DNA from 2 places in the Microbacterium sp. NPDC056044 genome. Region 2 is predicted to be linked to the other one. Evidence: riboswitches for the same ligand, from Rfam matches in the RefSeq annotation. Region 2 holds a riboswitch; the other holds the start of a gene.
The links. Region 2 has a riboswitch for thiamine pyrophosphate ahead of ACFC1I_RS19420 (ECF transporter S component). Riboswitches for the same ligand answer to the same signal wherever they lie in the genome.
Positions count from the first base shown of each region.

Region 1: it holds a riboswitch for thiamine pyrophosphate, as region 2 does, so the genes downstream of both, thiM (hydroxyethylthiazole kinase) here and ACFC1I_RS19420 (ECF transporter S component) in region 2, are expected to answer to the same signal.

Region 1 covers NZ_JBHJWZ010000003.1:146,362-153,991, reverse strand. The annotation lists gene ACFC1I_RS09455 (HAD family hydrolase) at 1-198, shown strand, start outside; gene ACFC1I_RS09450 (glycoside hydrolase family 65 protein) at 195-2,720, shown strand; gene thiD (bifunctional hydroxymethylpyrimidine kinase/phosphomethylpyrimidine kinase) at 2,898-4,382, opposite strand; gene thiE (thiamine phosphate synthase) at 4,382-5,053, opposite strand; gene thiM (hydroxyethylthiazole kinase) at 5,050-5,868, opposite strand; TPP riboswitch at 5,859-5,953, opposite strand; gene ACFC1I_RS09430 (DNA polymerase III subunit gamma and tau) at 6,064-7,630, shown strand, end outside.
Region 2 covers NZ_JBHJWZ010000007.1:61,202-68,831, reverse strand. The annotation lists gene ACFC1I_RS19440 (phosphotransferase) at 1-274, shown strand, start outside; gene ACFC1I_RS19435 (SRPBCC domain-containing protein) at 271-777, shown strand; gene ACFC1I_RS19430 (energy-coupling factor transporter transmembrane component T family protein) at 785-1,585, opposite strand; gene ACFC1I_RS19425 (ABC transporter ATP-binding protein) at 1,582-3,057, opposite strand; gene ACFC1I_RS19420 (ECF transporter S component) at 3,059-3,703, opposite strand; TPP riboswitch at 3,694-3,805, opposite strand; gene ACFC1I_RS19415 (D-alanyl-D-alanine carboxypeptidase) at 3,843-5,492, shown strand; gene ACFC1I_RS19410 (RbsD/FucU family protein) at 5,498-5,911, opposite strand; gene ACFC1I_RS19405 (aldo/keto reductase) at 5,925-6,887, opposite strand; gene ACFC1I_RS19400 (L-fuconate dehydratase) at 6,874-7,630, opposite strand, start outside.

The sequences.
Region 1 (7,630 bases), on a different contig from region 2:
TTCGTGGAGGCGGCACGGATGCTGGGGGTCGAACCCGCACGCAGCGCCGCCGTCGAAGACGCCATCAGCGGCGTGCGCTCCGCGGCCGCCGGCGGCTTCGGGCTCGTGGTGGGCGTCGACCGTGGTGTCGGCGTGCAGGACCTCGTCGATGCCGGCGCGCACGTCGTGGTGAAGGATCTGGAGGAGTTCGCACGATGATCGATCGCGACCGGTTCCCCGTCGACCCGTGGCGCCTCGTCGAGACGTCGTTCGATGTAGACGACGCGGGCGTCACCGAGACGCTGTTCGCCGTGGGCAACGGCTACCTGGGTCTGCGCGGCAACCAGCCCGAGGGCCGTCACGCGCACGAGCACGGCACGTTCATCAACGGCTTCCACGAGACGTTCCCGATCCGTCACGCCGAGCAGGCGTACGGGTTCGCCGAGGTCGGCCAGACGATCATCAACGCCCCCGACGCCAAGGTCATGCGCGTCTACGTCGACGACGAGCCGCTGTCGCTCGACGTCGCCGACGTGCGCGAGTACGAGCGGACGCTCGACATGCGCGACGGCGTGCAGCGTCGGCACATCCTGTGGGTGACGCCGTCGGGCAAGGAGGTGCGCATCGACTACGAGCGACTCGTGTCGTTCGAGGAGAAGCACCTCGCGCTCATGACGATCGACGTCACGGTGCTGAACGCCGACGCGCCCGTCACGATCAGCTGCCAGATCCTCAACCGGCAGGACGGCGAGGACGTCTACGGCGGCACGCCGCTGGCGCCGCGCCGGGCCGGGTTCGACCCGCGCAAGTCCGAGAAGCTCGAGGAGCGCGTCCTGCAGCCGCAGGAGTACTGGCAGGACAAGCTGCGCGCCGCGCTGTCGTACCGCGTGACCGACTCGGGCATGACCCTCGCCGTCGTCGCCGACCACCTCGTCGAGACCGAGAACGAGTACACGTCGCGCACGCTCATCGAGCCCGACATCGCGAAGAACGTGTTCCGCGTCAACGCGAAGGCCGGCGTCCCGATCCGCGTGACGAAGCTCGTGAGCTACCACACCTCCCGCGGTGTGCCCGCGCGCGAGCTCGTCGACCGCTGCCGCCGCTCCCTCGACCGCGCGCTCGGCGAGGGCGTCGAGACGATCCGGGTCCGTCAGCGCGCATGGCTCGACGCGTTCTGGGAGCGCTCGGACGTGCGCATCGGCGGCCACGACGACCTGCAGCAGGCGACCCGCTGGTGCCTGTTCCAGCTCGCGCAGGCGTCGGCGCGTGCCGACGGCCAGGGCGTGCCGGCGAAGGGCATGACGGGCTCGGGGTACTCCGGCCACTACTTCTGGGACACCGAGATCTACGTGCTCCCGTTCCTCGCGTACACGACGCCGCTGTGGGCCCGCAACGCCCTGCGCATGCGGTACCTCATGCTGCCCGCCGCCCGGCGCCGGGCGTTCCAGCTCAACGAGGCCGGGGCGCTGTTCCCGTGGCGCACCATCAACGGCGAAGAGGCATCCGCGTACTACGCCGCGGGGACCGCGCAGTACCACATCAACGCCGACGTCAGCTTCGCCCTGGCCAAGTACGTGCGGGCGACGGGTGACAACGAGTTCCTCTTCCGGGAGGGCGTCGACATCGCCGTCGAGACGGCGCGCCTGTGGGCCACGCTCGGCTTCTGGCGCTCGAGCGACGGCGTGCTCGACGGCGAGGGCGACACCTTCCACATCCACGGCGTGACAGGCCCCGACGAGTACACCACCGTCGTCAACGACAACCTGTTCACGAACGTCATGGCGCGGTTCAACCTCCGCTTCGCCGCCCGCACCATCCGCGAGATGGCCGAGGCCGACGGCGAGGTGTACCGCCAGATGGTGGACCGCCTCGCCCTCGAGCCGGGCGAGCCCGAGGCCTGGGAGCGGGCCGCCGAGGCCATGCACATCCCGTTCAGCCCGAGCCTCGGCATCCATCCCCAGGATCACGTGTTCCTCGAGCGCGAGATCTGGGATCTCGAGAACACCCCGCCCGACAAGCGGCCGCTGCTGCTGCACTTCCACCCGCTGGTGATCTACCGGTATCAGGTGCTGAAGCAGGCCGACGTCGTGCTCGCGCTGTTCCTGCAGGGCAACCACTTCTCCGACGAGGACAAGCTGGCCGACTTCGAGTACTACGACCCGCTGACCACGGGAGATTCGACGCTGTCGGCGGTCGTGCAGGCGATTCTCGCCGCCGAGGTCGGCTACCAGGACCTGGCGCTCGAGTACTTCCGGCAGTCGATCTTCGTCGACCTCGGCGACCTGCACCACAACGCCGCCGACGGAGTGCACGTGGCGTCGGCGGGCGGCGTGTGGACTGCCCTCGTCGCGGGCTTCGGCGGCATGCGCGACCACTTCGGCGAGCTGTCGTTCGACCCGCGTCTGCCGGCGGACTGGCCGTCGCTCGAGTTCGTGCTGCACTGGCACGGCACGCGCCTGGTCGTCACCGTCACCCGCGACGAGCTGCGCGTGCGCGCGACGGAGGGCGACCCCGTCGGCTTCAGCGTGCGCGGCGTCGGCTACGTCGTCGGCGCCGGCGAAGAGGTCGTGGCCCCGCTCGACGGGCAGGGCCCGGTCATCCCGGGGCGGCCGTCGCTGCGCGAGCTCGGCGATGCGCGCCGCGAGGACGGCTCGCTGCTGTCGGCGTCGGTCCCCACCGTCACGTCGTCGATCCCGATCATCGTCGGAGCCGCCGACGTCGAGCACGGCGCCGACGTATAGCCACCCGGGGCCAGGCCCGTCCGTGCGTGCTCGTTCTCGCCCGCCCGCCTGTCTCCGAATCAGGCGATGAGGCGAAGACAGGATGATCCGGACTCGATCCGGCCTGATTTCGCCTCATCGCCTGATTCCGGTGCGGGCAGCGAGCCCCGCCCCGCCCGCGCCGGCGGGCGCCGGGGGTCAGGCGCGGGCGAAGAACTCGCGCTCGTGCGCCATCGAGCGGGCGAACGCGTCGTCCATGCGGGCGCGCTCGAGCGGTCCTGCTTCGCGGGCCGCGGCATCCGCGATCTCCGTAGCCCGTGCGGTGGCGGCCGTGAACGCGGGGTCGCCGTACATCGCGAGCCAGTCGTCGTACGGGTGCGCGTCGTGGCGGCGGGCGGCGAGACGGATGCCGAGGTCGGTGTACAGCCAGAAGCACGGCAGCAGCGCGGCCACGAGCTCGCCGTACGAGCGGGCCGACGCGTGCAGGTGGTTCGTGTACGCGAGCGTCTGCGGCGCGGGGACGACAGTCGCGCGCCCGAGGTGCGCCTCGTGCAGCCGACGTTCCTCGACGATCGAGGACTCCGCGGCCTTCGCCCAGAACGCCTGCTCGTCCGGGGTGGGTGCGAGCGCGCTCGCCCTCGCCAGTACGCGCGAGTACTCGCCGAGGTAGACGGCGTCCTGCGCGAGGTAGCGCAGGAACGTCCCTGGTGGCAGCGTCCCGTCGCCCAGCCCGCGCACGAACGCGAGGTCGTCGACGTCCGCGCGCACCGCGGCCGCGGCATCCCACACCTGCGCCGACCATGCCGATACGGCGACGGATGCTGCGCCCCGGTGCTCGTGGAAATGGTCGATCGGGCCGTGGCCATGACCCACCTGGAGCGCGTCGGCGTGCGCGAGGGCGCCGGTGATCCAGGTCTTCGCCCGCTCGAGCGCGTGCGGCCACGACGCGCCTCCGGCTCGCAGCGTCGCCATCGCCGACGACAGCGAGCAGCCGGTGCCGTGGGTGTTGCGCGTCTCGACGCGGGCGCCGGCGATGTCGTGCACCGCGCCGTCGGGCGCGACGATCGCATCGGGGCAGTCCGCGCCCTCGAGATGCCCGCCCTTGAGCAGCACCGTGGTGCCGGTCGCGCGGGCCAGGGCCTGGGCGTCGTCGAGCGCCTGCGCCCACGTGGTCGCGCGCGCCCGCCCGGCGAGCACCGCGAGCTCGGCGAGGTTCGGCGTCACGAGGTCGGTCTCGGCCACGAGTCTGCGCAGCGCTTCCTCCGCCGCGGGGTCGAGCAGCCGGTCGCCGCTGGTCGCGACCATCACCGGGTCGAGCACGACGATCGGCGGGCGCACCCGGCCGAGCCACGCGCGCACCGTCTCGATGATCTCGGCGGACTGCAGCATGCCGATCTTCACGGCGTCGATGTCGACGTCGTCCGACACGGCATCGAGCTGTGCGGCCAGGATCGCCGTCGGCGGCACGTGCACCTCGCGCACGCCCCGGGTGTTCTGCGCCACGAGCGCGGTGACCACCGCCATGCCGTAGCCGCCGAGGGCGCCGATCGACTTGAGGTCGGCCTGCACCCCGGCGCCCCCGGTCGGGTCGGTGCCGGCGATGCTCAGCACGCGCGGGATCGTTCGCGCCCGCACCGCCCGCACCGCACGCGGTGCGGGCGCGGTCAGCGCGGTGTCGGTCATCACGCCACCCCCGCGAGCGGCGGCGCATCGGCCGCCGCCCGCAGTGCACGCGCCACGGCGGCCGGATCGGCCGCTCCGCAGATCGCCGAGACGACGGCGACACCGGCCGCGCCGGCGTCGCGCAGGGCCGCGACATCCGACTCGACCACTCCGCCGATCGCCACGCACGGAAGGTCCGTCCCCGCGACGAACGCGGCGAAACCGTCGATGCCGAGCGCCGGCGGGTGGTCGGGCTTGGTCGACGTCGGCCGGATCACCCCGACCCCGAGGTAGTCGATCGTGCCGTTCCGGGCGAGCCCGGCCGCGGTCCGGTGCTCCGCGGAGTTCGCGGTCCATCCGATCACGGCGTGCGCCCCGAGGAGGCGGCGCGCGGTCTCGGGCGGCAGGTCGCTCTGGCCGAGATGCACGCCGTCCACGCGGGCGCCGGCATCCCGTGCCGCCACGGCGACGTCGACGCGGTCGTTGATGAGGAGCAGGCACCGGCGGTCGATGACGTCCGACAGCGCCGTCGCCTGACGGATCAGCTCGCGGGCCGTGACCGACTTCGCCCGCAGCTGCACGACGTCGACTCCCGCGCCGGCGGCGGCGTCGACCACCGCGAGCAGCCGGTCGAACGGCAGCCGGTCGTCGGTGACGAGATGCAGCGCGAGGCGCGCTCCGCACCGGCTCATCGCCGTGCCAGGGCGGCGTCGACGCGAGCGTCGAGCTCGGCGGGGTCGTCGGCGACGGCGTCGAGCGCATCGAGGAAGGCGACCGCGAACGAGCCCGGTCCGTCGGCGCGCGCCGCGGCCCGCTCCGACGCGACGGCATAGAGGACGGATGCTGCCACCGCCGCTTCGAACGGAGCACACACGCCGACCAGCGCGGCCATCACCGCGCCCAGCGAGCAGCCGCCGCCGGTGACGCGGGTGAGGAGCGCGTCCCCGCCATGGACGCGCACCACCCGCTCGCCGTCGGTGATGAGATCGACCGGACCCGACGCGGCCACCACGCCGCCCGTGCGGAGCGCGAGCGACCGTGCGGCGTCGGCCGCGGCATCCGTTCCGTCCGTCGCGTCGACTCCGCGACCGCCGCCGCCCTCCCCGGCGACGGCCAGGATCTCGGAGGCGTTGCCGCGGACGATGGCGGGGCGGTGCTCGAGCAGCTCGGCCGCGAGGGCCGTGCGCACGGGCAGCACACCGACCGCGACGGGGTCGAGCACCCACGGGGTGCCGGCGCGCACCGCCTCGCGGGCGGCGTCGCGCTGCTCGGCGGCGGGCGTGCCGAGGTTCACGAGCACGCCGTCGGCGACGCCGGCGAAGAGGCCGGCCTCGCCCGGGATGTCGCACATCGCGGGGGCGGCGCCGACCGCCAGGAGGGCGTTCGCGGTGTAGTTCGTCACCACGGCGTTCGTGATGCACTGCACCAGGGGTGAGGCCTCGCGCAGCGCCGTCAGCGCGGCGGCGGGGGAGAGGGCGGACAGGTGTGCTTCGGTGCGCGCGTTCATCGCGACATCCCTTCGCTCGCATGATCGAGATCAGGTTCGACGGGTGTGTTCTCAGCCCGCCGTGCGGGCACCCCGTGTCACTGCCGAGGAATCTAGCAGGCGATCCCGACGTGCCGTCGCCGTGTGTCGCCGACGCCCGGCGGGGACGCCGAACCCCGAGGCCGCGATGTCGGCGCCACGCCGTAGGCTGGGGGAGTGACCACCGCCCTGTATCGCCGCTACCGGCCCGAGTCGTTCGGCGAGATGATCGGGCAGTCGCAGGTCACCGAGCCGCTCATGACCGCGCTGCGCGGCGACCGTGTCGGTCACGCGTACCTGTTCTCCGGCCCCCGCGGGTGCGGAAAGACCACGTCGGCCCGCATTCTCGCGCGGTGCCTCAACTGCGCGCAGGGCCCGACCGACACGCCGTGCGGCACATGCGACAGCTGCGTCGAACTCGGTCGCGGCGGCGGCGGTTCGCTCGATGTCGTCGAGATCGACGCGGCCAGCCACAACGGCGTCGACGACGCGCGTGATCTGCGCGAGCGGGCGGTGTTCGCGCCGGCGCGCGACCGCTTCAAGATCTTCATCCTCGACGAGGCGCACATGGTCACCCCGCAGGGCTTCAACGCCCTGCTCAAGCTCGTCGAAGAGCCGCCCGAGCACGTCAAGTTCATCTTCGCGACGACCGAGCCCGAGAAGGTCATCGGCACCATCCGCTCGCGCACGCACCACTACCCGTTCCGGCTCGTGCCCCCGGCGGCGATGCTCGAGTACGTCGAGCAGCTGTGCACGCAGGAGGGCGTCGACGTCGAGCGGGGCGTCCTGCCGCTCGTCGTGCGCGCCGGCGGCGGATCGCCGCGAGACACCCTGTCGCTGCTCGACCAGCTCATCGCCGGATCGGAGGACGCGAAGGTCACCTACGCCCGCGCCGTCGCACTGCTCGGCTACACGCACGCCGAGCTCCTCGACGAGGTGATCGACGCCTTCGGCGCGTCCGACGCGTCGGCGGCGTTCGCCGCCGTCGACCGCGTGGTGCAGACCGGGCAGGACCCGCGCCGCTTCGTCGACGACCTGCTCGAGCGCCTCCGCGATCTCATCGTCGTGTCGGCGACGGGTCAGGGAGCGGCGGCCGTGCTCCGCGGCGTCTCCGCCGAAGACCTCGCCCGCATGCAGCGTCAGGCCGACGCGTTCGGCACGGCTCGCCTGTCGGGCATCGCCGACCTCGTCATCGCGACCCTCGACGACATGACCGGCGCCACGTCGCCGCGCCTGCAGCTCGAGCTGATGGTCGCCCGCGTGCTGGCGCGCGGTGCCGCGGCCGCGCCCGCGATCGCGCCGGTCGGTGCTGCGCCGACCGCCGCGCCGCCGACCGCCGGTGCGCCGGCAGCGGTCGCGCCGGTTGCGCTGGCGCCTGCAGCGCCGCCGACTTCGGTGGCCGTATCGGCCCCGGCTGGGACGGCAGCGCCCGCGGCGGCACCGGCTCCTGCTGCGCAGGCCGCTGCCGCCGTGCCGCCCGTCGAGCCTGCGCCGGTGGCGGCGCCTCCGGTTCCCACCGGCCCCGTCACCCTCGACCGCCTGCAGCAGTCGTGGCCCCAGGTGCTCGCTCAGCTCGAGAACGTGAGCCGCTCGTCCTGGATGCTCGCCTCCGGCGCCCGCACGGTCGCCCTCGACGACGACGTGCTCACCCTCGCCTTCGCCAGCCAGAGCGATGTCGCGAAGTTCAAGCAGCTCGCCGCCGGCAAGGGCCCGAGCGAAGACCTGCGTCAGGCGATCCTGGCCG
Region 2 (7,630 bases):
CTTTCGTGACGCACCCGCGATCGATCGCCTCGTCGTCTGCCATGGCGACGCGTGCTGCCCGAACACGCTGATCGGAGACGACGGCCGGTGGAGCGGTCACGTCGACCTCGGGGCGCTGGGCGTCGCGGACCGCTGGGCCGACATCGCCGTGGCGTCGATGTCGACGGCGTGGAACTATGGCGAGGGATGGGAAGACGCCCTCATCGAGGCGTACGGGATCGAACCCGATCGCGAGCGCCTGTCGTACTACCGGGAGCTCTGGAACGCGACATGACCGACATCACCGGCACCATCTGCGACATCGACGGCAAGCCGAACCTCGTGATCCTGCGGCGCTTCCGCGCGTCGGCCGACGAGGTGTGGCGCGAGCTGACGGATTCCGAACCGCTTCAGCGGTGGATCGGCCGCTGGGAGGGCGATCCGGCGAGCGGGCACGTCACGTTCTTCATGACGGCGGAGGATCCGGATGCTGCGGCCGAGGAGTACACGATCCTCGAGTGCGACCGTCCCCGGCGCTTCGCCGGCGACACCTCGGCCGGGGCCGGTGCGTGGCACCTGTGGTTCGAGCTCGCCGCGGACGAGCACGGCGACACCGTCCTCACGTTCGGCCAGCGGCTGAATCCCGAGGACGAGGTCGGCTCGATCGGTCCGGGGTGGGAGTACTACCTCGACCGCCTGGTGGCCGCGCACGCCGGCGTCGACGTCGCGACGGTGAAGTGGGACGACTACTTCCCCGCGCTTCAGCCCGGCTACGAGCGGCTCGTCGCCGGCGGCTGATCCCGGGTCACGACCAGACGAACCGGAACGTCCCCGCCGCGACCGCGGCGCCGATCGCCAGCGCCATGATCGCGACACCGCCGAGCACCGCCACCGCGTCGCGCGGGTGCAGGCGCGACGGCCGTGCCCATGTACGCGGGATGCCGGAGCCGAAGCCGCGCGCCTCCATCGCCATCGCGAGCTTGGTGCCCCGTCGCACCGCGAACACGAGCAGCACGAACGCCATCGAGAAGAAGCGGCGGATCGCCCCGGAGTCGCCGACGCCGCGCGCGCGGCGCGCGAGGCTCATGCTGCGCCAGTCGTCGAGGAAGAGCCCCAGCGTGCGGGTGCCGGCGAGCACGCCCAGCACGAACCGCGAGGGCAGCTTCGCGACCTGGGCGAGCGCGTCCGCGAGCTCGGTGGGGTCGGTGCGCCCGAACAGCAGGATCGTCGGCAGGGCGAGCGCGAGCACGCGCACGCACACCGCGACGGCGAGCGCGATCGAGTCGTCCGAGATCGTCGCGTACCAGAACGACCAGTAGACGGTTCCGCCCGGCTCTGCGTACAGCAGCATGCTGACGCCCGCGATCGGCGCGAAGACCAGGATGGGCAGCATCCGTTTCAGCACTGTCGTCGCCGCGAGGCCCGTCAGCGGGATGCACGCCAGCTGGAGCACGATCGCGACGAGGGCGCTCGTGACGTCGATCGAGGCGAACAGCGGCACCGACAGCAGCAGGGCGAGCACGATCTTCGTGACGGGGTTCACACCGTCGAGCCAGGCGCGGTGCTCGGCCTCGAGGGCGGCGCTGCGCGCGTCGACGGCGGTCACGACCGCACCCCCGCACTCACGGGCGACCCCAGTTCGATGCGGTGGCCGCCGAGGTGGTGCAGCACGTCCTCGTCGTGGGTGACGGCGACGACTGTCGTGCCGGCGGCGATCTCGGACTGCAGCAGCTGCACGAGCTCGATCCAGCCGCGGCGGTCCTGGCCGAAGGTCGGCTCGTCGAGGACGATCACCGGCGGCGCGTCGGCGAGCACCGTCGCGACCGAGAGCCGCCGCTTCTGCCCGCCCGACAGCGTGAACGGGTTCGCGGCGGCGAGCGGGGCGAGGTGCAGCCGCTCCAGCAGCTCGCCGACGATCTGATCGACGGCGGCCGCGTCGACGCCGCGCGAGCGCGGCCCGATCGCGAGCTCGTCGCGCACGGTCGACGCGAGGAACTGGTGCTCTGGCTCCTGGAACACCGTGCCGATGCGCGTGAGCAGCTCGCGCGACGTCCACTTCGAGGGGCGTCGCCCCGAGCGCCCCGCGAGCTCAGGTGCCGCTTCGACGCGGCCGGCGGCCTCGGGCAGCAGCCCCGCGAGGGTCAGCGCGAGCGTGGACTTGCCGGCGCCGTTGGGCCCGGTGATCGCCGTGGCCGCGGCCCGCGGCACCACGAGGTCGAGTCCCGCGCGCACGATCGTGCGGCCGTCACGTGAGATCGAGAGAGTGGATGCCGCCACCGCCGCCTGCGCTCCGGCCGGGGCGTGCGGCAGCACGGGCAGGTCGACGGGCCGCCCGGGCACCCACACGCCCGCGGCGGCGAGCGCGGCACCGTGGCGCGCGAACACCTCGGCCGGCGTCCCGTCGGCGAGGAGCCCGCCGTCGGCGCCGACGACGATGACCCGGTCCATGAGGTCGGCCCACACCGCGGTGCGGTGCTCGATCACGACGAGCGTCGCACCGGTCTCGTGCACGGCGCGCTCGACGGCGTCGCGCACCTCGCGCACGCCTTCGGGGTCGAGGTTCGCGGTGGGCTCGTCGAGCAGCAGCACGCCGGGCCGCATCGCCAGCACGCCGGCGAGAGCGAGGCGCTGCTTCTGCCCGCCGGAGAGCGCCTTGGTCGGCCGGGTCGGCGGCACATCGAGCCCGACGGCGTCGAGCGCCTCGGCGACCCGGGAGGGGATCTCCGATGCCGGCACCCCGAGGTTCTCGCAGCCGAAGGCGACGTCGTCGCCGACCTTCGACAGCACGACCCCCGAGTCGGGATCCTGCAGCACGAGCCCGACGCGACCGCGATGGGCCTCGGGCCGCTCCCCGTCGATGAGGAGCGTGCCGGTCTCGTCTCCCTCGTCGGCGCCGCCGAGGAGGCCGGCCATGCCGGCGAGGAGCGTGGACTTGCCCGCGCCCGATGCCCCGAGCAGCAGCACGCGCTGGCCGGGCTCGATCGTGAACGAGACGTCGCGGACGGCGGGGGCGCGCCGCCCGCCGTACCGCCAGCCCCAGCCCGCCGCCGTGATGCGGGCGGGGCGGGTCGCCGTCACGTCAGACCTCGCGGCGCGCTTCGCGTCCGACGGCGAAGCGGTTGAGCGCACCGGTCGCGGCGAGCCCGCGCACCGCGAACCAGCCGACCACGCCCGCGAGCAGCGCGCCCGAGACGGCCAGCGACACCAGGTAGATGACGTTGAACTCGAGGGTCTTGAGGATGTTGGGCGAGCTGCCGTAGAACAGCTCGAACACCCACGCACCCACTGCGGCGCCGACGCCCGCGAGCATCGCGACGGGCAGCGTGAAGCGGCGGTAGAGGAAGAGCGCGAAGATCAGTTCGGCGCCGAGGCCCTGCACGATGCCCGAGAGCACCGTCGAGACACCCCACACGTTGCCGATGAGCATCGAGACCAGCGCGGCGATCACCTCGACGAGGAGGGCGGCACCGGGCTTGCGGATGACGAGACCGCCGATGACACCGCCGATGAGCCAGATGCCGACCGCGACGCCGCCGAGGCCGGGGGTCAGGCCGTCCATGGCGACGAACCAGGTGCCGCCGATGGTGTTCCAGGCCCAGAAGACCAGGCCGATCGCGACGCCGAGCACGGCGGCGACGACGATGTCGACGACCCGCCAGCGCAGGCTCCGCGGGGTCTTCGCGGGGGCCGCAACGGGGGCGGATGCGGACGTGGACGCGTGCATGTGAACTCCTCCCTGCGCCGGCATGATCCGGATCAGGTTCGACGGTCGAAGCGTGGATCGCTTCCTCTCAGCCCGGCTCACCGGACTCCCGTGGTTGTGGCGACGAGTATACCGCCGGTTCAGCAGGTATTTTGGGTGGGTGACCTTGGACGACACCCCGGCCCCCACGCGTCGCGCGCGACGCGCGCAGACCGGTGCCGTCCCGACGCAGGGCTCGGAGGACGCCCCTGACGGCGGCATCCTCACGATGAACACGGGTGAAACGGATGCCGTGTACCCGCCTTCCAGCACCGCTCCGGTGGGCGTGGCCACTGTTGCTCCGACGATCGCGACCGTGCCGGTCGCCGATGTGCCCGCGGTCGCGACCTGGAACCCCGCGGAACCCGTCGCCCCGTCGGCGTTCGAGCTCCCCGGCATTGCAGCGGGCCCGACCGACCCGACCCTGGCGGGCGGGCACAGCGCGCTCGCGTGGGTCGACGAGGCCGTCGTCGAGCACGGCGCGGCACCCGCCGACCTGACCGCGGCCGCGACCCCGTACGTGGCGGTCGAGACCGACCTGCTCGCCGACGCCCCGCGACGCTCTCCGTTCCGCGCCGCCGTCATCGTGCCCACGCTCGCGATCGCCGCGGTCGTCGGCGCCTACGCAGGGACGACGCTCTTGTGGCCGCTCCATGCCGTCGCCCCGACCGTGACCGCGATGGAGGTCCAGCCGATCGCCGCGCCCGCCGCCGCCCCCGTGTGGCCCGCGGAGGGCAGCGCCGCCGAGGCCGTCGCCGGCATCCCGGGAACGCTCGCCTCCACGGCCGACCGCGATGCGATCGCGAGCATCACGAAGGTGGTCACCGCCCTCGTCGTGCTCGAAGAGCTGCCGCTCGCCGTGGGCGAGCAGGGGCCGGAGTACCGCTTCACGGCGGCCGACCGCGCGCGGTACTGGCAGTACCGCGCGGGCGGCGAATCCGCGCTCGACGTCCCGGTCGGCGGCTCGCTCACCCAGTACCAGATGCTCGAGGGCATGCTCATCGGCTCGGCCAACAACTACGCCGACAGGCTGGCGCAGGGCATCTGGCCGACCGATGCCGTCTACGCCTCCGCCGCCGAGTCCTGGCTGACGGCGCACGGCGTTCCCGGGGTCACGGTCCGCGAGCCCACCGGCATGGATCCCCGGAACGCGGCGAGCCCCGAGGCCCTCGTGACGCTCGCGCAGAAGGCGATGGCGAACCCGGTCATCGCCGAGATCGTCGCGAAGCACTCCGTCGACCTCCCCGGCGCCGGCCACGTCGAGAACACGAACGGCCTGCTCGCAGACCCCGGCGTCGTCGGCATCAAGACCGGCACCCTCGACGCCTGGAACCTGCTGTCGGCCAAGGACGTCACGATCGGCGACACGACCGTGCGCCTCTACGCGTCGGTGCTCGGCCAGCCGGACGACGAGGCCCGCCTCGCCGCCTCGCGCGCGCTGTACGCGCAGATGGAGGCGGAGCTGCAGCCGAAGCCCTCGGTGGCGGCGAGCACCGTGGCCGGCCAGGTCGAGACGCTGTGGGGCGACAAGGTCGACATCGTCACGTCGGGCGACGCGTCGGTGATCCTGTGGAACGGCGGCAGCGGTACGGTCGCGACCACTTACACGCTCGGCGAGAGCCGTGACGCTGGCGATGTCGTCGGCTCGCTCAGCGTGACCGGGCCGCTCGATTCCACCACCGTCGACCTGACGCTCGCGTCCGAGATCACCGACCCCTCGCCGTGGTGGCGCCTCACGCACCCGCTGGACCTCTTCGGCCTCAACGGCTGAGCCGCTCAGGCGGACGGGTGCCCGACGACGCCCTTGCGCAGCAGCGCGTTGCCGTACTTCCGTGTCTCGCCGGTGCGCACGATCACGTACGCCGCCTTCGCGACCTCGTAGTACTCGAACCGGTCGAGGTATCGCGGAGCGTCGACGCCCGCCGCGGCGGCGAGCTCGCGCTGCACGTCGAGCACCTCGCCGTCGGCCGACGCCATCAGATCGAGCGCGGGCGCGTCGTCGAGCGGCACGACGCTGCGCACGGCCGCCAGCACGTCGGGCGTCGTCGTGCCCGGCAGGTCGACGACGCGCGCGCCGATCGCCCACGCCGGGAAGTGCGCGTCGGCGATCACCACCGCGTCGGAGTGGCCCATCCGGTCGAGGTGGAGCAGCAGCTCCCCCGTCAGCAGCGGGTCGATGCCCTCGAGCATGAGGTTCCCTTCGTCAGCGGATGAGGCCTGCGGCGGCGAGATCGTCCCACAGCGCGGCCGGGATGTCGACCGCCATGAACTCGGCGTTGCGGCGCAGCTGCTCGGGGCGGCTGCCGCCCACGACCACCGAGCGCACCGAGGGGTCGCGGAGCGCGTACTGCACCGCCGCGGCGGGCAGCGGCACGGCGTGCGCGCGACACACGGCGAGGATCGCCTGCAGCCGGTCCCACAGCGGCTCCGGCATCCGTCCGTACTCGTACCGGTCGGAGCGCTCCGGCTCGTCCTTGGCCAGGAGCCCGGAATTGAAGACGGATGCCGCCACCACCCCGGTCTGCTTCGCCCGGCAGGCGGGGAGCACGGCGTCGGCGGCCGGCTGCTCGAGCAGCGTGTAGCGGCCCGCGATCATGATGAGGTCGAGGTCGGCGCTCTCGACAGCAGCGGCGAGCGCCTCGCTCACCATGGAGCCGATGCCGATCGCGTCGACCGCGCCCTCGGCGCGCAGAAGCTCGAGTGCGGGGAACGCCTCGCGCAGCGCGAGGTCGAGGTCGTGCCGCTCAGGGTCGTGCAGGTAGAGCACGTCGACGCGGTCGAGTCCGAGCCGCTCGAGTGATTCCTCGAGGCTCGCGCGGATGCCGGCCTCGGAGAAGTCCCACTCGCGGCGCAGCGTCGTCGGCACGTGGAAGTCGGCGGCGACGTCGAGGCCCCCGTCGTCATCGGGGTTAGGGCGCAGCAGCCGGCCGGCCTTCGTCGAGATCACGAACTCGTCGCGCGGCTTGGTCCGAAGGAACGCGCCCAGGCGCCGCTCCGACAGCCCCAGCCCGTAGTGGGGAGCGGTGTCGTAGTAGCGGATGCCGCTCTCCCACGCCGCGTCGAGGATCACCCAGGCCTGGTCGTCGCTGAGCTCGCGGAAGAGGTTGCCGACGTTCGCCGCGCCGTACCCGAGCCGCGTCAGCGCGGGGAGTTCAGGCCGCGGCATCCGTCGTCCCGAACTCGTACTCGGCGCGGCTGGCCGCCTTCATCTCCATGCCGGTGCCGGGCGCCGTCGGCGCCCTGTACACGCCGCCTCGCACCTCGGTGGGCACGACGAAGTGCTCGTGCAGGTGGTCGACGTACTCGATCATGCGGCCCTCGCGGGTGCCGGTGACGGCCACGAAGTCGAACATCGAGAGGTGCTGCACGGCCTCGCAGAGCCCGACGCCGCCCGCGTGCGGGCACACCGGCACGCCGAACTTCGCCGCGAGCAGCAGGTTCGCGATGTTCTCGTTGACGCCGCCGACGCGGGCCGCGTCGATCTGCATGACCGAGATCGCCCCGGCCTGCAGCAGCTGCTTGAAGATGACGCGGTTCTGCGCGTGCTCCCCGGTGGCTACCCGCACCGGAGCGATGCCCCGTGCGATCTCGGCGTGGCCGAGCACGTCGTCGGGGCTCGTGGGCTCCTCGATCCACGCGGGGTCGAACTCGGCGAGCGCGTTCACCCACGCGATCGCCTCCGACACCTCCCAGCGCTGGTTCGCGTCGATCGCGATCGGGAAGCCGTCGCCGCACACCTCGCGCGCGACGCGCAGACGGCGGATGTCGTCATCGAGGTCGGCGCCGACCTTGAGCTTGATCTGGCCGAAGCCGTCAGCGATCGCCTCGCGGCACAGGCGCGCGAGCTTCTCGTCGGAGTAGCCGAGCCAGCCGGGGCTCGTCGTGTACGCCGGGTAGCCGGTCGCGAGG